Regions from separate parts of the Exiguobacterium sp. s145 genome, predicted to be linked through region 2. Evidence: predicted binding sites of a transcription regulator. Region 2 holds the regulator's gene; each other region holds the start of a gene.
The links. Region 2 encodes LexA, which represses DNA repair genes until DNA is damaged. Its sites were predicted from a motif close to CGAACATATGTTCG; they were not measured.
Positions count from the first base shown of each region.

Region 1: a site for LexA is predicted at 2,590-2,603, ahead of addB (helicase-exonuclease AddAB subunit AddB). Genes of this name have one in related genera too.
Region 3: a site for LexA is predicted at 7,779-7,792, ahead of uvrB (excinuclease ABC subunit UvrB). Genes of this name have one in related genera too.

Region 1 covers NZ_JACSMV010000005.1:51,558-61,501, forward strand. The annotation lists gene addB (helicase-exonuclease AddAB subunit AddB) at 1-2,411, opposite strand, end outside; gene KNQ07_RS06695 (truncated hemoglobin) at 2,751-3,131, shown strand; gene KNQ07_RS06700 (hypothetical protein) at 3,191-3,532, shown strand; gene KNQ07_RS06705 (hypothetical protein) at 3,633-4,043, opposite strand; gene KNQ07_RS06710 (competence protein ComK) at 4,147-4,632, opposite strand; gene KNQ07_RS06715 (sensor histidine kinase) at 4,752-6,125, opposite strand; gene KNQ07_RS06720 (response regulator transcription factor) at 6,122-6,787, opposite strand; gene KNQ07_RS06725 (hypothetical protein) at 6,913-7,068, opposite strand; gene KNQ07_RS06730 (methylglyoxal synthase) at 7,166-7,600, opposite strand; gene KNQ07_RS06735 (fatty acid--CoA ligase family protein) at 7,676-9,220, opposite strand; gene KNQ07_RS06740 (SDR family oxidoreductase) at 9,346-9,944, opposite strand, start outside.
Region 2 covers NZ_JACSMV010000003.1:42,853-52,796, forward strand. The annotation lists gene tkt (transketolase) at 1-322, opposite strand, end outside; gene KNQ07_RS05235 (DUF896 domain-containing protein) at 517-753, opposite strand; gene KNQ07_RS05240 (YneB family resolvase-like protein) at 867-1,520, opposite strand; gene yneA (cell division suppressor protein YneA) at 1,566-1,853, opposite strand; gene lexA (transcriptional repressor LexA) at 2,062-2,676, shown strand; gene KNQ07_RS05255 (metal-binding protein) at 2,707-3,177, shown strand; gene KNQ07_RS05260 (MIP/aquaporin family protein) at 3,364-4,068, shown strand; gene glpK (glycerol kinase GlpK) at 4,106-5,623, shown strand; gene dhaM (dihydroxyacetone kinase phosphoryl donor subunit DhaM) at 5,730-6,095, opposite strand; gene dhaL (dihydroxyacetone kinase subunit DhaL) at 6,092-6,691, opposite strand; gene dhaK (dihydroxyacetone kinase subunit DhaK) at 6,712-7,680, opposite strand; gene KNQ07_RS05285 (AzlC family ABC transporter permease) at 7,847-8,542, shown strand; gene KNQ07_RS05290 (AzlD domain-containing protein) at 8,527-8,853, shown strand; gene KNQ07_RS05295 (GNAT family N-acetyltransferase) at 8,944-9,213, opposite strand; gene KNQ07_RS05300 ((4Fe-4S)-binding protein) at 9,213-9,425, opposite strand; gene glnA (type I glutamate--ammonia ligase) at 9,520-9,944, opposite strand, start outside.
Region 3 covers NZ_JACSMV010000006.1:25,771-35,714, reverse strand. The annotation lists gene KNQ07_RS07280 (GNAT family N-acetyltransferase) at 1-315, shown strand, start outside; gene KNQ07_RS07275 (YitT family protein) at 417-1,286, shown strand; gene cccB (cytochrome c551) at 1,397-1,759, shown strand; gene ftsE (cell division ATP-binding protein FtsE) at 1,956-2,642, shown strand; gene ftsX (permease-like cell division protein FtsX) at 2,632-3,531, shown strand; gene KNQ07_RS07255 (M23 family metallopeptidase) at 3,573-4,979, shown strand; gene KNQ07_RS07250 (S41 family peptidase) at 5,075-6,496, shown strand; gene KNQ07_RS07245 (PDZ domain-containing protein) at 6,516-7,679, shown strand; gene uvrB (excinuclease ABC subunit UvrB) at 7,847-9,814, shown strand; gene uvrA (excinuclease ABC subunit UvrA) at 9,816-9,944, shown strand, end outside.

The DNA of each region.
Region 1 (9,944 bases), on a different contig from region 2:
GCTTCGAATTTATATAATTTCCGTTCTTTTAACCGTAGTCCATACCGGGCAAAATGTTTATAGGAACAGGCATTGTAGGTCTCAAAGCGGGAGACACTGGCTTTGATCGTGTCACCGTACAGATTACGTGCCAGATCCTCCGGCAACGGTTCTGCCTGGTTTTGATAAAACAAGGCATTGGAGAACAGGGCCATCCGTTCGCGGCCCCGTCCGTTCTCAAGCAACCGATTATACACATCAAACCAGGACGGTTGAATCGGATAACGACGTTGAAGCCGTCTCAATTCGATTGCCGCTGCTGCTGCCGCCCGTTCCGGACTCGTCACGAACTGAAGCTGATCATCCGGCGCATGATCCCCTGCTTCTGCAAAGTATGTTTTTACCGGACGATCCTGCAGCAGTTGATGTTTGATCTGCTTAACGATTGATGCCGGCTGAAGCGCCTTTCCGTCCTCATCCACAAGTGCATAACTGATATGCAAAGATTCACTTGGTGCCGTCACCCCTTGATAGAGGTAATACAATTCGTCGTCAAATACATCCAAGGATGCTTTGCCTACCGGAATGCCCTGATCATGCAGGAAGTCATGATCGCCTTCTGACAATAGTTTAGACTGGTCTTCCACAAGTGGAATCAATCCGTCATTGGCACCGAGTAAAAAGACCACTTTGACCTGTTGTAAACGCCCCCGGACGTAATCCGTTGCAATCACTTGATCGAGCGAAGGGGGAACTAGTGAGAAGCGGAGACTTTCAAGCCCGGTCTCGACCATTTGGACAAACAGTTCCGTTGTCAACGTAGCTTCAGGTGCCGCAGCTTCCAGCTGTTCAAAGAGATGCAGTACCGCTTCATACACTTGATCATGTTCACGTGCCTGACTGAGTTCGTTGACTTCAAGCGCTTGTTGCTTCCACACCGTCAACCGGTCGGTCATATGATGTTCTTCCAGGAAACGGTACAAAGCGCGTGTATATTCACTCATGGTCTTAGAGGCCTTGAATCGCTTTTCAAGCGGTTCGATCGCCTCGACCAGAAATTGACGCCATTCGTTCAGCTCGAGTTCCTCTTGTAATTCAGCATCCGTCAAACTGATTTCATCGGCTAAACGGCGCTTCAGTTGCCATGGTTTTTTCCACATCGAACCCTTGATTCCGCGCTCCAACACAAATGTTTCCAGGCGATCAAGTGCTAACCGCGGATCTTCTGCCGGAAGTGGAATCAGTTCTGTTTTCAGCAGACGAAAAACAGATTCTTCCCGGTAACCCGTCATCACGATTTCGAGGACGGCATGGACTAATTCGACGATCGGGTGATGCACCATCGATTCCCGTTGATCCAAAAAGTACGGAATATCATACAGTTGAAAAGCGCGTTCCAAGTGATCGGCGTATGGCTCCAGGTGACGGACAAGAAAAGCGATATCCTTGAAACGATATCCGTCATGACGCACGAGTTGAATGGCTTTTCTGACGGCGGCTTCCGTCTCGACTTGACGATTGACGGCAGCAGAAACCGTCACTCCCGTCACCTCTTCATCCGTTGGCGGGTAGCCGGGCGACAGAAGTGCTTGTTCGAGCATCCGCAAGCCTGTGCTCTGAAATTTAACGGTCTGTCCATAATAAATGTCTTCATGCGCAATCTGCCGCTCTTTCATCTGTTCAATCAACTGCATGTAACAGCGTTGTGAAACTCCAAACTCAGACTGTTTCGTATAAACGTCTTCGACATCGAGTGTAAAACTCAGGTGCATATCTTTCGTCAATTCCATCAATCGGAGCAAAACTTGCTGTTCCTGTAACGAAAATTCATAAAAACCGTCCACGAATACAGAAACATCGCTTAAATCAGCTTTTGGTAACAGCTCGATCAAGGTCGTAAAATAATCGTCAGCATGAAGGGCCTTATCTGAGATTCGTTCAGTAAAACGTTCATAAATCAGGGCTAAATCATTTAATTTCGGTGAGCGTTCCGGTGACGCTCCACTGATTTGACGTAGCATATCCGGATTTACTAAAGAACGTTTAAACGAGGTAATCAATTCGTCTAATCCTTTGTAAAAGCCGGGCATATTTTTCGTCCGTTTAAAGATTTTCAACTCTTCTTCCGCCTCTTCAACAACTTGGCGTAATAGTAGTTGTGTCCCCGTTTCATCTAAAAACGGAATCACCTGGTTTCCGTAATCCCGGATCATGTGGAAGGCAAACCGGCGTAAACTCATGACTTCCATCCGGACAAGACCGGACAGCCGAGGATCCGTCGCAATACGCCGTTCCATCTCAAAGGACATCTGATCCGGTACGATGAAATAGATGGATGGACCAAGCGGTTGCTCAGCTAACTGGTCAATTACCTGTTCAATTAATGTTGTGGTCTTGCCTGTACCGGCACGACCTAAATGCATGTAATTCATTGTGTCAGATCAGCGGACACCTGTGGTTGTAACATCAGGTGGGCCGACCTTCACCTCCTTTAAATAATATCGGGGAGCTTTATGCCGCTTTTGTCCTCTCATATGAAATGAGTGCTGAAAATAACAGACCGGACCTCTCCTCCTAGACGTTATCATATGTATCATTATCTCATAAATACGAACAAACGTCCGTTTTAAATCAAGATTACATTTTTTCTTTTTGTGCTCTTTCTATTCAGTTTAAATCATTTATCAAGTGGTTCGTGTGGAGTTGCAAAAAGCGGGTAAAGACTGAGATAATGGTTGTCTTCATCAGACTGAAAAGAAAGAGGGACAGACATGCTTTATGAAGACCTTGGTCAAAAACAAGCAATCGAACAACTCGTCGCACGTTTTTATGAGCGTGTCTATACAGATCATCTTCTTCGTCCTTTATTCCCCTCCGACCGCCGGCACGTTGAACAGGCTCAAACACGATTCTTGATTCAACTGACAGGTGGTCCGAAACAATATGATGCGTATGATGAACGAATGAATCTTGCCATGATTCATCGTCTTTTGCCCATCAAAGAAGTGCATGCCATCCGGTGGATTGAACTGATGACGATGACCATCGAAGAGACCATTTCTGATTCAGAAGCCGCGACACGTTTAATCGAACGCTTACGAATCGGTGCCTTCAATGTTCTGCGGATTTGTGATGCTCATCAGAACGGATAAGGGATTTTTCTTTCTCATCGGTACATTTCAAGGTAAAATAAAAATTGGAGGCGATAACCATGACTGAAGAACAAGATAAAAAGAGTGAATTAGTAAAAAGCGCACTCGAACAGGCTGAAGCAGCCAAAGCGACAGAAGAGCCTGTCGAAGAAGAAAAGTCAGACGAACAAAAACGCTTAGAACACATCCGGGCACTCGTGACGCTCGAACGTGGCTCTGATTATTACCGGGTTGTCTTCTACGACGATCATAAACATTTGATTTTCAAAGAACTGGATTATGACCGGGTTGAGTTTGTCGGCCGATTCTACAATGACAGTTTCGATCCGACAAACCAAACAGAACTGGAAGAAATCTCTGAGAAGGCGCTTGCGACATCGATTCGCAAACGTTTCTTGTAAGACCTGCAGTCTTCTTCATATAAAAGCCGTGCCACCCTCATGTATTCATGGGGAGAGCACGGCTTTTGCTGTAGGCAGACAATACGTCGTCTGCTTGAGATTATAGTTGTTCTTTTGTATTTCGTTTTTTACGGCGCATGACATAAGCGAGCACTCCGCCGGCAACGGCCAGTCCTGTTGCTGCTAAAACAGGTAAAAGAACTTTTTTCGACGTTAATTTTTGTTTTACTTGCTCCAAACGAGATTCCGTCACTTCTTTTTGGGCAACCGAAGCACGACGATTGATTGTCATGTGTTTTGCAGCATCTGTTACGACGATTCGTTTCGTCACCCAGCGTCGATTTCCTGACTCGTCGACGACAAGCTGACGGGCACGTTTAATGCCTTTGATCCGTTTCCCCGGTGTATTTTCCGGTCGGACAATACGTGAACTGATGAAGCGACGTCCACCGTTTACACCAAATCCGGGTTGTAATTTTCGTCGGTTTAACCATTCATATGATTCATTCATTGTGCAGCGGTCTTTCGACCGCTTCACCTCCCTTTAATTCTCTCTCTCGCACCTTACTGTTTATTCGCTGTGTTAAGTAGTGATTCCTGTTAGAATGTTCCACTTATCGTGCTTTATTAAACGTCATCGGTCGTTCTTCCTGAAATCTCCGTTGCATTTCATACGCTAGTTCCAACGTTTTGATCCGTTGTCGTTCGATACTGTAGGCTGAGGCATCGGTATCGATTCGTTGTCCTGTTTGAAACTCCACTTGAACAGTATTCCCCTTTTTTTGAACAGTCTTCATCTGTTTAAAATTGATCCAAATACATTCCGCCTTCTCTTTTGCGGTCGTCGGGAAGAAAATCGTTTGCGCCTTCCAATCAATCAAAACCGGTGTCTTTCGATTCGGTCCCAGGATATGTCGAGCCGCTTCGATTCTTCCACGCATCGATGAACCAAAATATAAACAGGATTCTTCAATCAACTTAATCGGATGGCCTTCTAATACGACTTCCGACTGTTCTTGAATAAGTAAGGTTTGCGGTTCCCCGTATGGGCCATATTTCGGTACGAGGGCCAATGTTTCTTCTGTAATTTTATGTCGCATCCTGATTTCTCCCTTCTTGTATTAGTATCGTTATATCAAATTCCACATGACTTCGTTTGGACATTCTCATTATTTCCCAAAATAAAAAACGAGATATGACTATCTCGTTTTTTAAGATCTTATTTTTTTCCGGATGATTCTTCCTGAAAATGTCGTGGAAAATTAAATTTCACACAAACTTTATTTTGTTCATTTCCCGTAATGAGATTTTCAATCGTCACTTCTCCTTCATGCCGTTCGACAATCCGTTTGACGATATATAATCCAAGGCCAAACTTGCCTTCTTTTCCACGTGAAAATTGATGGAACAGCGGAGAAGACGCCTCTAACGGCGGACCGTCATTCAGAATTTCGACAGTAGCCGTCTGCCGGGTGCCGGAAAGGCGAATTTCAATGGTGGACTCCGCATAACGAATCGCATTATCCAGCACATTTTCCAGTGCTACACGCAATTGTTCCCCTTCCCCTAACACGATGCCCGCTTCCCCGGTGATCTTCCACGTTAACGCTTTTGTCCCGACAAACCGCTTTTGAAGCAAGTGAACCATCCGGTCCAGGTCGACATGGTCCCATGTTGAACGATCCAGTTCAAAGTAATCCAGTTTCGTTACATACAACAAGGCCGCGACTTTTTTCTCCAAGCGTTCCGCTTCCTCTTCGATGACGGAAACAGAACCTGTCAAATCACCGTCCGGATAAATTCCGTCCGAAATCGACTGGGCGTAACTGCGAATGACCATGATTGGTGTTTTCAAATCATGTGAGATATTTTGGAGCAGGGATTTTTGCGCTTTATCCTGTTTTTCCAAATCCATTCGCATCGCGTCGACTGAACGGGCCAATCGTCCAATTTCATCCCCGCGATCAAGAGGAAGAGGCGTATCCCACTTCTGTGCCGCTATCTTGCCGACTGCCCGCTCAATCTCGATTAAAGGATGGGTCAACCGTCTGGCAAGCCAAAAGGCGATGAACAAGGTCAGGATGCTGACAATCGCGACCACCCAACCGATTTTCGAAAATAACTGGGTGATCAGTTCCTGGCGATACGCATCCCAGACGTACGAAACACGGTAATAGGTCTCACCTTTAATCTCCATCTTTAAGATGCTGTAGTAGACATCCTCTTTATCCAGACGGGTCGTATATTTTTGCATTTCTTTTTCCTGGTCAATCGCATCACGATACATTTGATTGACCAGCTGTTGCGGTGCCCCGCCATAATACAACTTTCCATTTTTCGATAACAATAAGACATTGACAGAGCGTGATTCCTGTTTCCGTCGATCGAATTCGATCGGATTGTCTTGTAACATCTCGATGACAGAGGCATCTTCCGAGAAAAAGACTTCACTGTTTTCTAACGTCGCATAAACTTGCTCATCAATGAAATTACCAATCGATGAGCGCATGACGATTAATATGACAATGGAGAGTGTTGCAATGACGAGCAGGAACATCGCCCAGATTTGAAAACCCAGACTCCGATTTTTCATGCAGCCACCAGACGGTATCCAATCCCGTAAATGGTTTCAAGTTCCAATTTGGAAAGTTTTTTTCGGACCCGTCGGACAAGGTCATCGACGACACGATCCGATCCAAAGTAATCGTCTCCCCAGACGCTCACTAAAATTTGTTCCCGCGACATCGGTGTTCCGATTTGCGTAGCAAACAGAATCAATAAATCATATTCTTTTGAGGTCAAATCAATTTCCTGACCATTTTCTTCGATGATTCGTTTTTCCGGATAAATCGTGTAGTCTCCATACCGGATGAGACCAGTTTTAGGAGTCGCATATGCCCGTGCTAAAATTTTCTTTACACGAATGACGAGTTCACGCGGCAAAAACGGTTTTGCGATGTAATCGTCCGACCCCATCTCTAGTCCGATGATTTTATCGATGTCTTCATCCCGGGCCGAGATAAAGATGACCGGTGTCGTCTCGTCGTGGGCTTTAATCCGTTTGATCAACTGGAACCCGTCAAGGTCCGGTAACATGATATCAAGGATCCATAAATCAGGTTTTTCAATGATGGCGGATGCTGCCGCTTCCCCGGACGTAAACGATTTTACTTGCCAGCCTTCCTGTTCCAAATACTTGACCAAGACGCGGTTCAAGTTCACTTCATCGTCAACTAAATAAATCGTATGCATCATCATCACTCCTGCTTAAGTTCTTTTTTTCAGTGTAACAAAGGATTTCCGCAGAATTATGGGAGAATCTAAAATTATACAAAAAAACGCTCTTTTCTAAAGAAAAGAGCGGCGTACGTTAGACTTAATTATTTTACAAGGCGCAACGATGGATATGTCGCACGTTCTACCTGTGTTTTTGTATTTGCTGATACATGACGACGTTCCGTTTTCACGATGTGTGTCAGGAACGTGACACCGCCACCAAGCAAGACGGTCACACCAGTCATTAAAATAATCTCCATTATTTTCGCCACCCTTTTCTATCGCAATTGATAATCAGTATCATCCTCAAGATGACTATATCATGCTTGATAGAAAATGAGAAGCATTCTCAGAGAATTAATCGGTTAAAAATTTCCGCTGTTCTTCTTCATGACGTTTCCGAATGATTTCCCGCCATTGAAACTCTCCCTGTTCCAATCCGTTTATCAAAATTTCGGCGGTTCCGACATTTGTCGCAAGCGGCAAATCGTAAACATCACATAACCGGATCAACGCCGATACGTCCGGTTCGTGGGGTTGGGCGGTCAGTGGGTCCCGCAAAAAAATGACGATATCAATTTCTCCACGGGCAACCATCGCCCCGATTTCCTGATCGCCGCCGAGCGGTCCCGACTTACAGCGGTGGACCGTCAATGCGGTCGCCTCCATGATCCGTTGCCCTGTCGTACCCGTGGCATATAAGGTGTTTTTGGCAAAGTAGGCTTCATATGCCCGTGTAAACATCATCATCTCGTCTTTTTTCTCATCGTGTGCAATTAAGGCAATATTCATTTGCTCTCCCCCTCTTTACCTATATGCACACAAAAAGAACTTCAGAAACCTGAAGTTCTTTTTTCTACAGTAGATTTACGAATTGGTCGGTTGTTTTTTCAAAACTGTCCGTAAAATCTTACCGGTCGTATTTCGCGGCAGTTGATCAATGAATTCAATCCGCGTTGGACATTTATACTTGGCAAGTGAAACGGCACAGAAGTCCATGATTTCCGATTCGGTCAATGGTTCACGAACGACAACAAACGCTTTGACTGCTTCTCCCATTTCTTCGTCCGGTACACCGATGACGGCTGCTTCGACGACTTTCGGATGCTGGTACAATACTTCCTCGACTTCACGCGGATAGACGTTATAACCGCCGACGATGATCATATCTTTTTTCCGGTCGACGATATAGAAGTAACCATCCTCGTCCTGTCTCGCCAAGTCACCGGTATAGAGCCAGCCTTCTTTTAACGTCGCTTGTGTTTCTTCCGGCATTTTGTAATAACCCGTCATGATGTTTGGTCCACGGACAATCAGTTCACCGACTTGTCCGACCGGAACTTCCTGCCCGAGTTCGTCCACAACTTTATTTTCAACATTCACGATCGAAGGGCCGATCGAGCCCGGCTTTTGCACGCCGTCGAGCGGATTAAAACAGGTGACGGGAGAAGCTTCTGACAGACCATATCCTTCAAGGATATGACAGTTAAAGGTTTCGTCAAAGGCTTGCAATAACGGAACCGGCAGACTTGCTCCACCCGATACGAATAAGCGGATGGATTCAAATGCACTCGTATATTCCGGATGCGCCTTAACCGTCTGCAACAGGAAATTATACATGGTCGGTACACCGGCAAAAATCGTCACCTGTTCCTTTTTCGCCAGTTCAAATGTCTCCTGAGGTGAAAAACGTGAAGCGATGATAATGGCTGCGCCGTGTGCAAGCGATGCATTGACGACGACCGTCAGACAAAAAACATGGAACATCGGTAATACAGCGAGTGTCCGATCCTGTTCCGAAACATTTAAGTACTCGCCGATGGAACGGGCATTCGAAGTCAGGTTCCGATGTGATAACATCGCTCCTTTTGGTTTCCCTGTCGTCCCGCTCGTATAAAGAATGACGGCTGTCTCATCCATTTCATACGTTACTTCCTCGGTCGGATGTTCAATCTCCAACCAACGTTCAAGCGTTGTAAATTGAACAGTTCCAAGCTGTTCTTCCGGACCGACTTGACCGTTAAACGGAACGGACACGACGACGGCAAGATGCGGTAAATGAATCAATCGCTCTTTTGCCGCTTCGACAAGTGGTGCAATTCCGAGAATCCCTTTGACATCCCCGTTCATCAGAATATAACCGAGCTCATCCGGTGTATACGTTGGATTGATCGGTATCGCAATTGCCCCTTGCTTCATCACGGCATAATATCCGATCAAAAAAGTCGGACTGTTTCCAAGGATTAGAGCAACGTGATCTCCTTTTCGAATTCCATGTGATTCGAGTGCTCCGGCTGCCCGGTGAAACTTCTCAACAAATTCACGATAACTGACTGCGACATCTTCAAATACGTAGGCGATGCTGTCCGGACGTTGCCGAGCCGTTTCTTCCACCGAATGAATCAATCCCATCATAACTAGCTTCCCCCTTCGAATGAATAACCGTTCATTTTTAGCGTAAAAAAAATCCATACATGACGTGTCCGCCTGTATGGATAGTGTAGCATTTTATGGAAACGTTTTCACGTTCTTTCTTTTTAACCGTTGACGATGACGCCGCCGTTTAGATGCAAGACTTGACCCGTCATATAACTCGAATCGTTACAAGCCAAGAAGACGTAAGCAGAAGCCATTTCTGCCGGTTGTCCGGGGCGATCCATCGGCGTGTTTTTACCAAACGTTTTGACCGATTCATCCGGGAACGTATCTGTGATCAATGGTGTCCAGATTGGACCTGGGGCAACTGCATTGACGCGGATTCCCTGTTTCGCCAGGTTCATCGACAGACTGCGTGTGAAGCTGACGATGGCTCCTTTCGTCGACGAATAATCAATTAAGAGGGAGTTTCCTTCATATGCTGTCGAAGACGTCGTATTGATGATAGCTGAGCCGAGCGTCAAGTGAGGCAAGGCTGCCCGTGCTAGACGCATCATTCCGAAAATATTTGTTTTGAATGTTTTTTCCATCGATTCATCTGTGATGTCGAGCAACGAATCTTCCGGTTTTTGCATACTCGCATTGTTGACGACAATATCAAGACGACCAAAACGGTCGATGGTTTTTTTGACAAGTTCTTCACAATAGGCACCGTCTCCGATGTCTCCTTGAGACAGCAACACTTCTCCACCGAGCTCTT
Region 2 (9,944 bases):
GGTGACCCGGTGTTTTTGAGTTCCATTGACGGAATGACTTCAAGTCATCCATCGCAAGATCGTATCCTGATAAATGGAGGAGTGAGTAGAGAAGCATTGAACCGTGTCCTGCTGAAAGTACAAAACGGTCACGGTTGAACCATTCTGGATTTTTAGGGTTGTGGTTCATATGATCCGCCCATAATGTAAATGCCATCGGTGCTGCACCCATCGGCATTCCCGGGTGACCCGAGTTCGCTTTTTGTACTGCATCAATTGATAAGGTACGAATCGTATTTACTGCTAATAATTCTACTGTTGTCATGTTCGTCAAAACAATCATCCTCTCTCTTTTTCACAAATTCCTTCTCATTTTAGCATACCCGCAAATGTGATACAACTTTTCTAAATAGTATGTCACATTAAAATGAATGCGCTATCTATTGCCGTTTTCTTACTACTTTCATGATACACATTACGAACTTTTTATCAAAAAAAGCTATGTCACTCATCCCATTGAGTGACATAGCTTTTTCGTTATTGTTTATTGCGTTCTTCTTCTTGTGCCTGCTTCAATTTTTCAGGTGTTACGTCCGTTCCTTCTTCATCGACGATTTTAATGCCCATCATCTGATTTTTGAATGAACCGCGGAATGCTTCGAGATACGCTGTCCGTAATTCTTTTTGTTCCGCCGTTTCCGCATCTGTTAGCGGTTCGACTTTTGATTTATTGGCCAGTTCATTAATCCGGTCTAATTGTTCTTGTGATAACATGATATCCCTCTTTCTGTTGACTCAAATATGAGTTTTAAATCGTAATCCTACTGTAAAAGACCCACTAAAAAAAAGCAAGTTTGATGCGCCGCTGACGCACCAAACCTGCTTCCTTATTCATACGTACTGATGACTTCTTTATATTCCAGATAACGCCGGTTGACGGTCGCTTTCGAAATGTCGTGTCCCATGCCTCTCAGCGTCACGGCGATGTCCGCAAATGTCAGCCCTAACTCACGTAAGCGGACGATTTCTTCGATTGGCACTTCTTTTCGGCTCCGTCCGGCGTTCTCGCCTTGCCGATTGAGATTTTGTTCGGGACGGAAGCCGTTTTCAACAGCTCGCCGCATCCCGCGGGCAATCTTCGCATTATGCAGTTTCCGTTGATACTCTTCGACGAGCGATACGATCTCAAGCACCATCGCTTCAGCGTCCGCCAGTTTATACTCGCCATCCGATTCCATCGTCATCAGTTGAACCTGATGTTTTTGGAACGTATGTAAAATGGCGATTTTGGCATTCCCGCGTCCGATCCGCGTATCATCCGTTACGAGAACGGCATCCACCGCTTGACGTGTGACGTAATCAAGAACGGATAACATCCCTTCCCGGTCAACGTCGTAACCACTTTCTTTTTCCGTGATGATATCCACGACTTCAAATCCTTTTGTTGCAGCGAGTCCCGACAGTTCTGATCTTTGCCGCTCAAGCGAGCTGTCCTGTGCTTCTTTTTCCGTCGAGACGCGACAGTAGATTACTACTTTCATCGTACTTCACACCCCTGTTCGTTCATTGACAACTTTTACAGTTTGTCATTGTTGCGCGATTGGTACAACGATTTTGTTTTTCGAAATGACATGTGTTGTCTTTAACTCATTATTCTCAATCAACCATTCGACATATTCTTGGTCCGTCATTGAACCGTCGTTGTATACTTCCGCTACCTGTTCGACGGTCGCGTTCTGGTCTACTGTAACGGAAGTCGTTAACAGCTGTTCGACCTTTTCATCTGGGCGAGGCGTTAAGAGAAAAAGAATGAAGGCAAGGCTGAGCGTATAAAAAACAATGGAAAAGGCATGGGTACGGATTGAATGCATCATGATGAATCCCTCCAAATTAAAATGATTTAGAATAAACGTTCGCGGAACAATTGTTCGCATAACTCATCTTAAACCAGGAACCGGTGTTCGGTCAACATAAAATGTCGAACAATTGTTTGTACGCTCATTTGTTCTATGTTATAGTAATTTTAGAAACATGTATTCCTATAACCTTCAAAAACCAATCCGGAAAGAGGTGGCAATTCATATGCGGAAAATGTCGAAACGACAACAAGAAATCCTTGACTACATCGTTGCTCAAGTGAAACTGAAAGGGTATCCACCTTCAGTTCGTGAAATCGGTGAAGCTGTTGGTCTTGCTTCAAGCTCAACGGTACACGGTCATTTGGATCGTCTAGAAAAACGCGGACTGATTCGCCGTGACCCAACAAAACCACGTGCGATTGAGATATTGCTTGATAAACCTGAAGAAAATCATGAAGCCATCGTACACATTCCTGTCATCGGGAAAGTAACGGCCGGTTTTCCTATCACAGCCATCGAAAATATCGAAGAACATTTCCCGCTTCCTGCACATTATGTCGGGAACGAAAATGTCTTCATGTTGACGATTGACGGTGAGTCCATGATCAATGCAGGTATTCTAGACGGTGACCGGGTCATCGTTCGTCAGCAAAACACAGCAGAGAATGGTGAAATCGTCGTGGCTATGACCGAAGATAGCGAAGCGACAGTCAAACGGTTCTTCTTAGAAGATCAACAAGTACGTCTCCAACCAGAAAATGACTCGATGGACCCGATGTATTTCGATAACGTCTCGATTCTTGGCAAGGTCATCGGCGTATATCGGACGATCCACTAAGCGAGGGACCAGCGTAGCTGGTCTTTTTTCATGCCTTCTGGAAATGTACATGATACAGTCAATACCGTCGCTCTAACCGGCTACGTTGCGTATTCGGTCGCAACGCAGCAGACGGATTGGCTTCCAACCGCTGTCGGCATCGCCGTCGGCACCCTTTGGCTTTCACCAGACCTCGATTTGAAGTCTGAACCTTACTATCGGCACGGTCCTTTACGTGTCCTTTGGATGCCTTATGTCAAAATCATGCCCCACCGGTCCATCTGGTCACACGGATTGATCATCGGTGACCTGATCCGCCTGTTGTACAGCGCCGCTTTCGTGATTCCACTTCTGTTTTTGGCGCTGTATCTGAAACTTGTTGAATCAAGCACAGTGGATTCCTGGTTTGCGGCCATGCCGGCTTTTATCATCGGTGTTATGATCGCCAGTACGATACATATCGTTCTTGATCACTCCAGTAGCTTCTTCCGCACAAAAAAGAAACGGAAAAAGCGTCGTTAAAAATCCTTTGTTCATTGAAAAATGAACAAAGGATTTTTTTAATATCCATTTCTCATTTTTTTAAACATAAATTAAGGAAATTTTAATTTGAAGTTTTGAAGTATTTGTATTGAAAACGTTCTCAATTAGATGTAGGTTTAAATGGAAAGACCATTATTTGCTTTAATCCAAAGGGAGGGTTTTTGCATGAGTAACTTTACAAGTGAGCTGATTGGAACAATGATTCTGATTTTGCTCGGGGACGGAGTCGTTGCAGGGGTTGTCTTAAGAAAGACAAAATCTGAGAACGGCGGTTGGATCGTCATTACATTCGCTTGGGGTCTCGCCGTTATGACAGCAGCATATATCGCTGCTTCAAGTGGTGCCCACCTCAACCCTGCATTGACATTGGCGCTTGCCATGAATTCCGATTTACCGTGGGCAGACGTACCTGTCTACATTGCCGGTCAATTAATCGGAGCATTCATTGGTGCAGTACTCGTTTGGCTTCATTATATGAAACACTTTGAAGCGACTGATGATCAAGCAGCAAAACTGGGTGTATTCGCGACAGGTCCAGCGATTCGTCATACACCGTCAAACCTGATTTCAGAAATCATCGGGACATTTGTCCTGGTATTCGGAATCCTGTCATTTGGTCTGACAACATTTGGTGACGGACTGAAACCATTCATCGTCGGTCTTCTTGTCGTCGTCATCGGTCTCTCGCTAGGTGGTACAACAGGGTATGCCATCAACCCGGCCCGTGACCTCGGTCCGCGGATTGCCCACGCTATCCTGCCGATCAAAGGAAAAGGTTCATCTGACTGGAGTTACTCGTGGATTCCAATCGTCGGCCCGATCATCGGCGGTGGAGTAGCCGTCTTGCTGTATCAACTGCTACAAAACTAATTTTGTTTGACACCTACATCTCAAGGGGGATTTTAGAATGGAAAACAAGTACATCTTAGCACTTGACCAAGGAACAACAAGCTCGCGTGCCATCATTTTTGACCATGATGGTCAAATCGTGAACTCGGCGCAACGTGAATTCAAACAATACTTCCCGCAACCGGGCTGGGTCGAACATGATGCCAATGAAATCTGGGGCTCTATCCTCGCCGTTATGGCGGATGCACTTGGAACGGCTGATATCAAACCAAGCCAAATTGCAAGTATCGGAATTACGAACCAACGTGAGACAACAGTCGTGTGGAATAAAGAAACCGGCAAACCGGTTTATCATGCTCTCGTCTGGCAATCCCGTCAAACATCCGGTATCTGTGATGAACTGAATGCGCAGGGACTCAATCAAACATTCCGCGATAAAACAGGTCTCCTGATTGATGCCTACTTCTCAGGCACGAAAGTGAAATGGATTTTGGATAACGTCGAAGGCGCACGGGAACAAGCGGAAAATGGTGAACTTCTCTTCGGAACAATCGACACTTGGCTCGTCTGGAAGTTGTCTGGCGGTAAAACACATATCACAGACTATACAAACGCTTCCCGGACGTTGATGTACAACATCTACGAACAAAAGTGGGATGACGAGTTGCTTGAAATCCTGACAGTTCCAAAATCAATGCTGCCGGAAGTCCGTCAATCAAGCGAAGTCTACGATAATACCGTCCCGTATCATTTCTTCGGTTTTGAAGTTCCGATTGCCGGAATCGCCGGTGACCAACAAGCGGCTCTCTTCGGACAAACTTGCTTCGAGCCGGGTGAAGGAAAGAACACATACGGTACAGGTTGCTTTATGCTCATGAATACTGGTGAAAAAGCTGTTTCTTCAGACCACGGTCTGTTAACAACCATCGCATGGGGCGTCGACGGCAAAGTCGAATACGCGCTCGAAGGATCGATTTTCGTTGCCGGTTCTGCCATCCAATGGTTACGTGACGGCTTACGGATGTTGAAAAATGCGAAGGACTCGGAAGGTTATGCCTTAAAAGTTGATTCAACAGAAGGCGTTTACGTCGTTCCTGCATTCGTCGGACTCGGTGCCCCGTACTGGGATAGTGACGTTCGCGGCGCAATCTTCGGCTTAACACGCGGAACGGAGAAAGAACATTTCGTCCGTGCGACTCTTGAATCCCTTGCTTACCAGACACGTGATGTCTTGACGGCGATGGAAAAAGATTCAGGAATCGAATTGAAAACGTTGCGCGTTGACGGTGGTGCGGTTTCAAACGACTTCTTGATGCAGTTCCAGTCGGATATCTTAGGTGTACCGGTTGACCGTCCGGAAATCAATGAGACAACAGCTCTCGGTGCTGCCTATCTCGCCGGTCTCGCAGTCGGTTACTGGAAAGACAAAGCAGAAATCAAACAACAATGGAAACTGAACCATCAGTTTAAACCAGAAATGAAAGAAGACGATCGCGAACAGCGTTATGCCGGATGGCAAAAAGCGGTCGAAGCAACCATGGCGTTTAAACCAAACAAAAAAGAAGTCAACGCCTGATTTCTTTACTGGTATTCCTTCGTGGAATACCAGTTTTTTTGTTTTCCCTAAAAAAACAGGTTCGCTTCCTCTTCGGAAACGAACCTGTTAGATCGGACCACTTGTCTTACGAAAATTCTGCTTTGATGCCTGTTACGATATCATCCAGCGATTTTGATTGACCACTTAAGACCGCTGCCAAAAAAGCGCCCTCTACCAGCGGTGCTTCGACGAACTGAACGTTCCGGTCCCCACTGTATAATTCTAAGGCCAGTTCCGCGTTCATCGTCGCCGATCCGATATCCGTCAAAATTAAGCCGTCATCGTTCAACTCATTCATCGTCTCTTCAATTCGGGACGCATCGGTCCCGATACTGCCGTCCGCCAGCCCTGCGGCAAGTAAAATCGGTGTATCCGGAGCCATTTCAGCCAATAGTTCCTTTAGTCCGGTCGCAAGCTTTTCACTATGGGAGACTAAAATCAAATTAATCATGACAAGACCTCCACAATCGAACGTAATAACAGTGAACTTGATAATGCGCCGGGATCCTGGACACCAACTGTTGCATCCCCAAAATAAGAAGCCCGTCCTTTTGTCGCCTCACGTTCTTTTGTGTCTTCCAATGCTTGATCGAGTGCTGCGTTCAGATCACTTTCGCTTTCCAGCGCTTCGTAAAACGGTGTCCAAATATCGACCATCGTTTTTTGCCCGAACTCCGACTTCCCGCGCATTTTGATTCCCTCTGCCGCTTCTTTAAAGGCCGCTGCGAGTTCCTGCCCTTCGACTTCTGTTTTCCCTTTGAACGCTCCGGCAAATTTAACGAATGCTGTTCCGTAAAGGGGACCGGACGCACCACCTACCGTTTTAATTAAGGTCATTCCGACTTGTTTCGATAAGACACCCAGATCTTCGTACTCCTCTTGCGCTTCAAGTTCTTTTTGAACGGCTTGGAAGCCGCGGGACATATTGATACCGTGATCCCCGTCACCAATCTCCCGGTCAAGGTCCGTCAATTCATCCTTATGTTGTTCCAGTTCGGTTGCTGCTTTCAGCAGTGCTTCACGCAATTTTTCGGTTGTTAACTTCATCTGTCTGCACCCTCTTTTAGTTAGAATCCAATCGCGTTTGTTTTGGCATCCAGATAGCCGACGAGTTCATCATCCACCGGAAGCAAGGTAATCGAAAATCCGTGCATTTCAAGCGATGTCATATAGTTGCCGACGAACGGACGAACAATCTCATATCCTTTAGCCTGTAATTGTTCCGCTACATATTTATATGTGATGTAGAGTTCTGATTCCGGTGTTCCACCCATCCCGTTGACCATGACTGCCACTTTTTTATCCGTCACTTCGGCTGTCAGTCGGTCGAGTAATTCCGTTACAATCGCATCAACGGATGCAATCGGTTTGCGCTCCAGACCCTTTTCCCCGTGAATCCCGATACCGATTTCCATCTCATCCTCATACAGATCGAATCCGGGTTTTCCGCTTTCCGGCATATAACACGGTGACAACGCCATCCCGATGGAACGGACGCCCGCAATGACCTTCTCGGCAACGGCTTTGACTTCAGCGAGTGACTTACCTTCCGCTGCCGCAGCCCCTGCGATTTTATGAACGAAAATTGTCCCCGCGACGCCGCGTCGGTCTTCTTCTTTTTTAATGGCGATATCATCCCGGACGATGACCGTCTCGACTTCGATATCTTCGAGTTCCGCCAGTTCTTTAGCCATATCGAAATTCATGACATCACCGGAATAGTTTTTGACGACGAGCAATACCCCTTTTCCTCCGTCAGCTGCTTTGATTCCTTCGAGCACCATGTCCGGTGTCGGAGAAGTGAAGACTTCGCCGCAAACAGCAGCAGCAAGCATACCGTCCCCGATAAACCCGGCATGCGCCGGTTCGTGCCCGCTTCCCCCTCCGGATACGAGAGCGACTTTCCCATTCAGCGGTTCTTTCCGTTTGATGACATTGACTCCGTCGACTTTTGCATAAAGATCGGGATGTGCTAAAACGAGACCTTCCACCATATCTGAGACAAACCGGTTTGCATCTTGCATTAATTTATCCATCTTGAAAGCTCCCTTGTCTAACGAATTTTGCCGTACCACTTAGTCTTTACCACAAATCGGGACGACTTATGTCAAGGAAACATATGAAAATATTGACCAGTTCGTTTCCAATCTGTTTGGAGGATGCTATGCTGAAAACACATCATCATGAGAGGAGTCACCGTCTATGAACGCTTCGTTTCAAGCAGGAATCAAAGCCTGCCTTCCGACCGTCCTCGGTTATCTTGGCATTGGCTTTTCTGCCGGCATCGTCGGTCGGGCAGCGGGTCTCAGCCCACTCGAGATCGGCTTGATGTCACTTTTGATTTATGCCGGAGCGGCCCAATTCATCATCACCAGTCTGTTGCTGTTAAACAGTCCGTTCTCTGCCATCATCTTGACGACATTCATCGTCAACTCCCGTCATTTACTGATGAGTATGACGCTCGCACCGCGTGTTAAAAGCCGGCATCATTTAGACCGGTTTGGAATCGGCGCTCTCTTAACGGATGAGTCATTCGCCGTCGCCATGAATACCTCGCTAAAACAGCGGATTGATGCGAACTTCATGCACGGTCTAAACCTGACCGCTTACTTGAGCTGGATTGGTTCCACCGTGCTCGGAGCACTCGTCGGCAGCTGGTTCCCGGATCCGGAACGGTTCGGTCTCGACTTTGCTTTAACAGCTATGTTCATCGGTTTGTTGTACCTGCAATTTGAAAGCGAACGGTCCCGCATAGCTTTGAACGGTCTATTACTCGTCTTTGTCTTTTTGTTGTTGTACATATCGATGCGCTATCTGTCCCCGGAACTCGCCGTTTTATTTGCGACGATGATAGCCGCCAGTATAGGAGTAGTGATCTCACGATGGAAATCCGTCTAGAACTGTTTGTCTTGTTTGCCGCTTGTGGTCTTGTCACATTGATTCCGCGGATTTTACCGTTTCTGCTTATGCACGGACTGACCTTGCCGCGTTTATTGACCGATTGGTTATCCTTTATTCCGATTTGCCTGCTGAGCGCACTTTTCTTTCAAAATTTATTGATTGTACGAAGCGGGGAGTTCCCGACACTTTCCTTGCTGCATCTCGCAGCAGCCATACCGACAGTCCTCGTCGCCGTCAGCAGTAAAAGTCTTTCCTACACCGTCATTACCGGTGTCCTGTCGATGGCGTTGCTCCGATTTTTCCAATGAGGATTGCGCACCTCTCTCTAAAAAAAGACGAGAAAAAACGGATGTCGTTTCCGCTTTTTCTCGCCTTCTGTTCATTACATTCTTTCTCTATTACGCCGATACGTCCGCATAGTCCGGCGTCTGTTCAAACTCGCGTTTTGCGAACGGACAGAGCGGCAAAAGTTTGACATTTTCTTCCCGTGCCCACTCGACCACTGCTTTGACCAGTTGTTCGTCGATCTGTTGGTTCCGATGATTCGGATCAACATACGTGTGATCAATGATCCATTTGCCGCCCTTTGTATCACTGTACGTGATCTTCCCGACAGCTTGCCCCTCCTGATACGCTTCAATCTTTTGATTCGCTCGTTTCAATTCCATCAGGCTTCCCTCCGTTCATATGATAAGGCGCCGCTCGGACAGCCGTCGACGACCCGCATGACATCTTCAACCGGTGCACCGTCTGCTTCGATCCAGGGTCGCTTTTTAACATCAAAGACGGTCGGCAGACTCTTGACACAATGACCGGAATGAATACAGACTTCGGCATCAAAATAAACAGTGATTTCTTTCCCTTCGTATGCCTTTTTCATTTGAAACGCCTCCTTAGATAGAGAGTTCGCTGTCATTGTTTCGAATTCCTTCACACAAAAAAACGCCCGAACCAAGTTCGGACGTTTCAAGAGATTAGAACAAGACCATGTACTGATCGCGTTCCCATTCCGTGACTTGCGTCCGGAACATATCCCATTCGATTTCTTTCAGTTCAACGAAGTGCTCTGCGATGTGCTCGCCGAGTGCGTGCATGACGACGTCATCCGCTTTCAGGACTTCGAGTGCGTGGCTGAGTGTTGACGGAAGATCGTCAATGCCGTTTGCCACACGTTCCGGTTTGTCCATCACGTAGATGTTACGGTCGATTGGAGCCGGTGCTTGGAGATTGTTTTTGATTCCGTCAAGACCTGAAGCGAGCAATGTCGCAAGTGCCAAGTACGGGTTGGCTGCCGGATCGACTGAGCGGACTTCGATCCGTGTCGAAAGACCACGAGCTGCCGGTACACGAACGAGTGGTGAACGGTTACGAGCTGACCATGCAACGTAGCAAGGTGCTT
Region 3 (9,944 bases), on a different contig from region 2:
ATTTACATCGAAGACATTCCGTCGCTCGCACTCGCGCCGGTCGGTGTCAAACCACACTGGCAACGCAAAGGCATCGGCTCGGAACTGATCCGCCAAGTGATTGAAGATGCCCGGGAAGCCGGCGAGTCACATATCGTCGTCCTTGGGCATGACAGTTATTATCCGCAGTTCGGATTCGAGCGGGCTGTCGATTATGGCATCGAAGCCCCGTTTCCGGTCCCGACAGATGTCTTTTTGGTCATGCCGCTTGAACGGCAGGCGTTAAAAGGAGTCACCGGGATAGTCCGGTACTCGAAACCCTTTAGTGCGGTATAAGAGAACCACTGCGAGTTGCTCAGCCCTTCTAGTCGCTCCTCTGTTTTTCCGCTAAAATGAAAAACGGGTTGTAGAACTTATATAAGGGGAAATGTAACGTTATGACATCAACACGTCAGGAAGTCGTCCGCGACTATGTTTATTTATTACTCGGCTCCGTCTTTGTCGCCAGTGCCTTCAGTTTATTTTTGGCACCGAACCAGTTGGCCTCCGGAGGCGTCAGCGGTCTGTCGATCGTCTTGAACGATCTGTTCGGAATTTCACCGGGCCTGTTTCAGCTGATTGCCAATATCGTGCTGCTTGCCATCGGCTGGATGATTCTCGGGATGGGCTTCGGTGTCAAATCGCTTGTCGGCTCGATCTTTTTACCGGTCGTCATCTTAGTCTATGAACGGTTCGAGGTGCCGGCAGCGACGATGAATCCGATGCTGGCTGCGATTTTCGGCGGAGCCGGCGTCGGGATTGGTCTCGGTTTGATTTTTAAAGCCCGTGCCTCGACCGGCGGGATGGATCTGATTGCCCAGATTCTGCATCGCTTCACGAAAATCCCGCTCCATTTCTGTATCGCCTTGCTCGACGGGACGATCGTCATCAGTGCCGCCATCATCTTTTCGCTTGAGATTGGGTTGTATGCCCTCGTCGCCTTGTTCATTACGATCAAGATGATTGATGTCGTGCAACTTGGTATCACGAACGATAAGCTGGCCTACATCATCTCCGATCAACGGGAAGCGCTCGTCAAAGAGATTTTCCAGACGCTCGACCGGGGAGCGACAGAAATTGAAGCCGCCGGTGCGTTTACCCGGACGCGCAAACCGATGCTGATGGTCGTCGTCCGTCAGGGGGAAATCACGACGCTTAAAGAAATCGTCAAACATATCGATCCGAACGCTTTTCTGGTCGTCAGCGAGGCCCACGAAGTGCTCGGGCTCGGTTTCTCGGACGACAAACGTTACCGGAATGTGCCGTAAACGTTTGGAAAGAGTGAAATTTTTGTGAAATCACGCTTAGAAAGTACTGATAACGGTTATACTCTAGTAGATAACGATGTCGTTTTGTACTTAACTAAGGGGGAATAAGAATGAAATTGAAAAACCTTTTACTCGCAGCCGGACTCGGTGCGACACTTGTACTCGGTGCATGTGGCAATGATGATTCGAGTTCATCGGATACATCGAAGGACGAATCGACGATGAGCGATGATTCGTCAAAAACAGAAACAGCAGTTGACGCTGAAAAAATCTTCGCCAACAACTGTGCTTCGTGTCACGGGAATAATCTCGAGGGAAATGTCGGACCGAATTTGACGAAAGTCGGAGCGAATTATTCTTCGGAAGAAATTCAAAAAATCATCAAAAACGGTAAAGGGCAAATGCCAGCCGGTATCCTGAAAGACGACAAAGAAATCGTTGCCGTCGCGGATTGGTTAGCTGACAAAAAATAATTATGTGATAATATGGGGCTAGAGATGACGGACATGACAAGTGTTCGTCATCTCTGGTCCCTTTTTTCCTTTAAAACCGCCGGAAATGACATTTGATTGTAATGTGCACCGTTTTTTTTGCCTGTTATAATGGGATTCGGTAGGCGTTAAGACCTATCTGATCACCAACCAGTAATCAAGTAAGGATGTGAAGTAAGTGATCAAGATGCAACAAGTCAGCAAAATCTATCCGAATGGTGTCACGGCACTTCGTGAAGTCAATTTGACGATCAACCAAGGCGAATTCGTCTATATCGTTGGTCCATCCGGAGCCGGGAAATCGACATTCATGAAAATGATGTATCGCGAAGAACGTCCGACAAGCGGTTCGTTTTTATTTAAAGGAATTGAAGTAGGTAAGTTGAAAAACCGCCAAATCCCCGAACTTCGTCGCCAAATCGGCGTCATCTTCCAAGACTTTAAACTACTCCCGTCCTTGACGGTTTATGAAAACGTCGCGTTCGCCCTTGAAGTTGTCGGGGAAGACCGCTCGCAAATCCGTAAGAAAGTGCTTGAAGTACTCGATCTCGTGAAGTTGAAGCACAAGGAACGGAACTATCCTGATGAATTATCCGGTGGAGAACAGCAACGGATCTCGATTGCGAGAGCCATTGTCAATCGTCCGTCACTTGTCATCGCCGATGAGCCGACAGGAAACCTTGACCCGGATACAGCATGGGAGATCATGGAAGTATTTGAAGAGATTTATCGCCGTGGGACAACGGTCGTAATGGCGACCCACAACCGAGATATCGTCAATAAGATGCGTCATCGCGTCCTCGCAATTGACGGTGGAAAAATCGTCCGAGACGAAGAGAAAGGAATGTACGGCTATGAAGTTTAATGGATTCCGTCATTTACGGGAAGGGGCAAAAGGTCTCGTCCGAAACGGCTGGATGACATTCGCTTCCGTCAGTGCCGTTACCGTGACCTTATTACTCGTCGGGATTTTTGCGATGGTCATGTTCAACGTCAACAAGATTTCCGATAACGTCGAAAAAGACGTCGAAATTCAAGTGTTCGTCGAACGAGAGTCCGATCAGGCAAAAATCGATGCAGTTGGAAAAAAACTAGAACAGATGCCGGGTGTTGAATCTGTTCGTTACAGCTCAAAAGAAGAAGAACTGGACCGCTTCAAGGAACAGCTTGGCGCAGGATCACAGGCCTACCAGTCGGTTGAGAAGGATAATCCGCTCCACGACCGGTATATCGTCAAGGCAACTTCACCAAATGAGACAGAAACTATTGCAAATACCGTCAAAAAAATGGAAAATATAGATAGTGTCGAATATGGCGAAGATTATGTTGAGAAGATGTTCAACTTCCTTGAAGGGGTTCGGATCGGCGGAATCATCCTGATTGTCGGTTTGACATTCATGGCGATGTTCCTCATTTCGAATACGATCAAGGTCACGATTTTCTCACGTCGCCGTGAGATTGAAATCATGCGACTCGTTGGTGCAAAAAACGGCTTCATCCGTGCACCGTTCTTCATCGAAGGACTGCTGATGGGGGTACTCGGGGCACTGATTCCGATTGCTGTCGTCTACTTCGGATACGAAGTGACGTACAATGCATTGCAACCACAACTCGTATCATTGAATGCCTCAATTTTCACCTTGATTCCACCGGGTGAACTGTCGATTCAAGTGTCTGTCATTCTGCTCGCACTCGGTGCCTTCATCGGTGTCTGGGGATCAACGACGTCACTTGGCCGTTTCTTGAAGATTTAAATTCTGAAAATCAAATAAAAGATAGAGGAGAGATGCTTCTCATGAAGGTCCGATTCTGTTCTACCGTCCTAAGCTTGGCATTAATTGGTTCAAGTGTATCCGTTCAGGCAACGTCCAAGGAAGATTTGTTGAAGGAACAACAGGAGGTCGAGTCCCGTCTGCAAGAGACGGAACAATCGCAGAATCAGACATCGGAGAAGTTAGTCTTGACGAAACAGGAGCGCAAGGAAGCAAAAGCGCGCCTGGATGAAGTCAACAGCCGTCTGGAAGATTTAGCGAGTAAAATTGCGGATCAACAGGCGGCTGTTTCTGTTGCCAAAGAAGAACTGGCGATCGTCACCCGGGCCGTCAGTCAAACGGAATCGAAACTCCGGACACAGGAAAAATTGATCGGGGACCGGTTGCGGTCCGTCCAACGGGATGGGGATGTCAAATACATCGAAGTATTGCTCGATGCCAAGGATTTCGGAGATTTGATTTCGCGTTTCAGTACTGTCAGCGAAATCATCAAGCAGGACGACGGTGTCCTGCAGACGTACCAGGCGAACGTCAAACAGTTAACCGAACAACGGTCCGAGCAGGAACTCGTACTCGGACAATTAAAAAAAGAGCAGCGGAAGCTGTTGATTTTGCAGACCCGGATCATCGCGGAATCAGAAGTCAAACGGACGTTGGTCGTCCGGTTGAACAGTCAGGTCGAACAGTTGCAACAGGAACAGTTTACGAAAGCAGAAGAAGCCTCGATTCTTGAAGATCAAAAACGTCTGATCAGCCGTCAATTGGAAGAGTTGCGGGCAGCCGAACTCCAGGCCCAGCAGGAAGCGAAAGAACGGGCGGAAGCGGCACAGAGAGCTGCAGAAGCTGCTGCCCGGGAAGCAGAGGCAGCCGCACAGCGTCAGGCGGAGCAGGAAGCAAAAGAAAAAGCAGACAAAGAACAGCAAGAACAAAAGCAGCCAACGATCCGTCCACCGACAGCTTCGGAACCGGTGACGGAAGCCCCGTCCCAACCGGCGACATCTAGTCCCAGCACGTCGGTCAAACCGTTCCTGTTGCCTGTGACCGGCTACGTCTCGTCACCCTTCGGTCCCCGCAACAACCCGTTGACCGGGAAGTCGGAACGGCATACCGGACTGGATCTCGTTAATGCCAAAGGAACCCCGATTAAAGCAGCGGCCGGCGGGATTGTCCTCCGGGCCGGCAGTGCGACCGGCTATGGAAATGTCGTCATGATTACACACCTGATTGACGGGAGAGTCTGGACGACGGTTTACGGTCATCTCGATTCGGTTTCGGTCAAGGCGGGACAAACGGTCATGCCGGGGGATATCGTCGGCAAACTCGGTTCAACCGGCTGGTCGACAGGGCCGCATCTCCACTTTGAGATCCATCGCGGTGAGTGGGCCGTCGGACAACCAAATGCGGTCGATCCGGCACCGTACATCTTATAACTTCAACGAGCGACTGACGAAAAGATAGGGTAACCTATCTTTTTTTGCTATACTGAAAAAAATAGCAGGTTTACACCAGAAACGAGGAATTACGCGTGAAAAAATCGACAACGGCCGTCATAGCGGTCAGTACGTTTGGTTTGGGTCTTGGAGCAGGGGCTGTCGGGATGTTAGCGGCAGGTGGAACGGATTCAGTGGCGACGAGTTCTTCGTCTAACGCAACGGGAGATTGGAAAAAAATTGATCAGGTCAGACAGATGATTTCCCAAAATTATCTCGAGGACGTGACGGATCAGGAGTTGCTCGAAGGGGCACTGACGGGAATGACGGAAGTCCTCGACGATCCGTATTCCGTCTACATGGACGAATCGGAAACGGCATCGTTCAACACGAATTTGTCGTCTTCATTCGAAGGAATCGGTGCGACCCTCGAACAAAAAGGCGAATCGATTGTCATCGTCTCACCAATCAAGGGATCGCCCGCTGAAAAAGCCGGCATCAAACCGGGGGATATTATTTTAGAAATTGACGGTAAATCAACAAAAGGACAGAAAACGGATCAAGCGGTCAAGAAAATCCGCGGCGAAAAAGGGACGAAAGTCGTCTTGACGATTCAACGCGGCGGACAGGATCCGATGAAGATTTCAATCGTCCGCGATACGATTCCGATTGAAACCGTCTATTCGAAGACGGAAAAAGTCAACGGCAAGACGATTGGTGTCCTTCAGGTGACGCAATTCTCGGACCCGACGGCAAAAGAGTTCGAGAAACAACTCGCAGCCCTCGAGGAGAAAAACATTGATGGTCTTGTCATCGATGTCCGTGGAAATCCGGGCGGCTTGCTGACGGCCGTTTCACAAATGATTGCGCCGTTCATCCCGAAAGACACACCGATTTTCCAGGTGGAAGACAACAAAGGGGAGCGGACGCAGGAATTCGGGAAAGCGGAAGAGAAGAAACCTTATAAGCTCGTTGTCCTCGAAGACAGCGGATCGGCCTCGGCTTCGGAAATTCTGGCCGCCGGATTAAAAGAAGGTGCCGGTGCCGAAGTGGTCGGAACGAAATCGTTCGGAAAAGGAATTGTCCAAAGCGCCTATGATTTAAAAGACGGCAGTGATTTGAAGCTGACGACAAATAAATGGCTGACGCCGGACGGCAACTGGATTCATAAAAAAGGTGTCAAGCCGACGGTCGAAGTCAAACAGCCGGATTACTTTAACGTCACGAAGATTCTGACGGACAACAAGACGCTTGCGAGCGGCGATTACGGCAAACCTGTCGAAAACGCGCACCTGGTTCTTGAAGCGATCGGTTTTGATCCGAAAGGACAGGACGGTTACTTCGGCGATACGATGAAGCAGGCGGTCGAGCGTCTCCAGAAAGACGCGAAGCTCGAGGTGACCGGAAAAATCGATCAGGTGACGGCGTCCGAGATGGAAACACGTCTCCTGAAGAAACTGGAAGACGAAAAAAATGATGTCCAGCGCATCAAGGCGTTGGAAGTCGCTGCACAATAACTTACAGAAAGAGGTCTGAATGGGCGTGGAATTACTCGATGGAATCGGTTGGACAGTGATTAGTCTCTTCGCTAGTCCAATCTTGTGGTTAGCAGTTCTAGTCAGTTTTTTACTCAGTATGCGACGTGTCAAACGCGAACGGAATCTGTTCCGGTCACGCACGCGTAGCAAACGGACCGATCTCTTCGAAACGCTTGTTCCGGGCTTCGTGGTTGGTCTTGTCTTATCCGTCATCAGTGTGAGTCTGACATTGACGGTCTCGTCAGAGTTTCTGATTGCCTTCATGGTGTTGACGTTCCTGATTTTGTTGACAGGTATCATCCGCTTCAATTTACCGCTCGGACCGCTTGTCATCCTGGTAGGTCTCACCTGGTTCATGACGAGTGACCGGATTGAAGGTCTCCGCGATGTCAGCGTCAGCGATTGGATGCTGCTTGCGACCCTGTCGTTAAGTGCCGAATTGCTGTTGCTGATCTGGCGGGGGAAAAAGAATTTATCGCCGTCGCTCGTCTTATCGAAACGGGGACGTTACATCGGCGGGCTGTCGTCCAACAAACTGTGGCTGATTCCACTCATCGTCTTCGTGCCGGGAAGCAGTCTCGAAGTCTTGATTCCGCAATGGTCGTTTCCGGAATTCGTTCCGATTGTCTTGTTCCTGCCGATCGGCTTCAGTTTCCTCTTTACCGGCCAGTTGCCGGACCAGCTGATCCGTCCCCTGATCCAAGGGCGGCTGATCACGTTCCTGTTGTCTGTCGTGCTCGCGGCAGGCGCCTTCCTGACCGGACAGGACATCTGGTTGTACGGGTTGCCGGTCCTGCTCATGATTCACCTGATTCTGCATCAGCGGACGAAACGACTTAATCGGTCCCAGACCCCGTTGTTCCTGAACGGTAAACGTGGCGTCGTCATTCTCGGAACGTTACCGGAGAAACCGGCTTCCGAGATGGGGCTTGTTCCGGGTGAAGCAATCTATAAAGTCAACGGAGAGTTCGTCGAGTCGGAGAAATCGTTTTATGAAGCGATTCAAAAACATAAACCGTACCTGCGTCTCGAAGTCATGAATCATAACGGAGACGTCCGGTTCGCACAGCGGGCCTTTTATGAACAGGATCATCACGATCTCGGGATTTTGTTCGTCAGTGAGCCCGGTAACAAACGGACGAAAATCCGGACGCTTCAGTGAGTCAAAATCAAAATCCAGCTCAAAAAACAGTTCAGCCTACGGGCTGGACTTTTTCTTTTGGCGAAAAACGGGTAACTTCTAAGAGGAGCACTTCAAAGTCGAATATTTGTTCGTAAAGTGGTACAATAAAAATAGATTTTGTGAACTGGATGAGGGGGAAGAATACGATGGATTTTGAGTTAGTATCACCATTTGAACCGGGTGGCGATCAGCCGGAAGCGATTAAAAAATTGATTGCAGGCGTCAAGAACGGTGAACGCCATCAGACGTTGCTCGGCGCGACAGGGACAGGGAAAACCTTTACCGTCTCGAACGTCATCAAAGAGATTAAGAAGCCGACGCTGGTCTTGGCACACAATAAGACGCTTGCCGGTCAGCTGTATTCGGAGTTCAAAGAGTTCTTCCCAAATAACGCGGTCGAATATTTCGTCAGCTTTTATGATTATTACCAACCGGAAGCCTATGTACCGTCGACAGATACGTTCATCGAAAAAGACTCATCAATCAACGATGAGATTGACAAGCTGCGTCACTCGGCGACAGCTTCCCTGTTCGAACGGGAAGACGTCCTGATTGTCGCGTCGGTGTCGTGTATCTATGGTCTCGGTAATCCGGAAGAGTACAACAACCACGTGCTGTCGTTGCGTGTCGGAAACGAGATGGGACGAAACGAGATGTTGCGTCGTCTGATCGACATTCAATATGAACGAAATGATATCGATTTCCAGCGCGGGCGGTTCCGTGTTCGGGGGGATGTCGTTGAAATCTTCCCGGCGTCCCGCGATGAACAGTGTGTCCGGATCGAATTTTTCGGAGATGAGATTGAACGAATTCGTGATATGGACCCATTGACAGGGGAAATCATTGCCGACCGGGAACACATATCGATTTTCCCGGCATCCCACTTCGTGACGGGGGATACCCGTCTGCAAAAAGCGATTACGAACATTGAGGCTGAGCTCGAAACGCAACTCGCGAAGATGCGGGAAGACGGTATGCTGCTCGAAGCCCAGCGGCTCGAACAGCGGACGAATTATGACCTTGAGATGATGCGCGAGATGGGTTACTGCTCGGGGATCGAAAACTATTCCCGTCACTTGAACTTAATGCCCCCGGGCTCGACACCGTACACGTTGATCGATTACTTCCCGAAAGACTTTTTACTGGTCGCCGATGAGTCGCACGTGACGTTGCCGCAAATCCGCGGGATGTACAACGGGGACCAGGCCCGGAAACAAGTCCTCGTCGACCACGGCTTCCGTCTGCCGTCAGCGAAGGACAACCGGCCGCTCCGGTTCGAGGAATTTGAGGAAAAGGTCAGCCAAGCGATTTATATCTCGGCGACACCCGGTCCTTACGAAATCGAACATACAAAAGAGATGGTCGAACAAATCATCCGTCCGACCGGACTCGTTGATCCGACGATCGAGATTCATCCGATTACCGGTCAAATCGACTACTTGATGGATAACATCCGCGAACGTGTCGCGAAAAATGAACGAGTGCTCGTGACGACATTGACGAAAAAAATGTCGGAGGATTTGACGGATTATCTGAAGGAGCATGGCGTTAAGGTCAACTACATGCACTCGGAAATCAAGACGCTTGAGCGGATTGAAATCATCCGCGATTTACGGCTCGGGAAATACGATGTCCTCGTCGGGATCAACCTGTTGCGGGAAGGACTGGATATTCCGGAAGTCTCACTCGTGACGATACTTGATGCCGACAAGGAAGGATTCCTGCGTTCGGAACGGTCACTGATTCAGACGATCGGTCGGGCAGCCCGAAACTCGGAAGGGCACGTCATTCTGTTTGCCGATAAGATGACCGACTCGATGCAGCGAGCGATTGATGAAACGGAACGGCGGCGCAACATTCAGCTCGCCTTTAATAAAGAACACGGTATCACGCCGAAAACGATTCAAAAGGATGTCCGTGGTGTCATCAGTACGACGATCGAGAGCGACGATACAGTCGAAAAACTCGAAAAGTTCAACAAACTGAAAAAACCGGAACGCGAAACGTTGCTCGAACAACTCGATCAAGAGATGCGTCAAGCGGCGAAAGACATGCAGTTTGAACGGGCAGCTGAATTGCGTGACCTTATCTTAGAATTGAAAGCAGGTGCCTAAGTTGGCAGAAAAAAAGAACAAGATCATCATCAAGGGCGCTCGCGTCAATAACTTACAAAACATCGATGTCGAAATCCCGCGCGATCAGCTTGTCGTCCTGACAGGCTTATCCGGGTCCGGGAAATCGTCT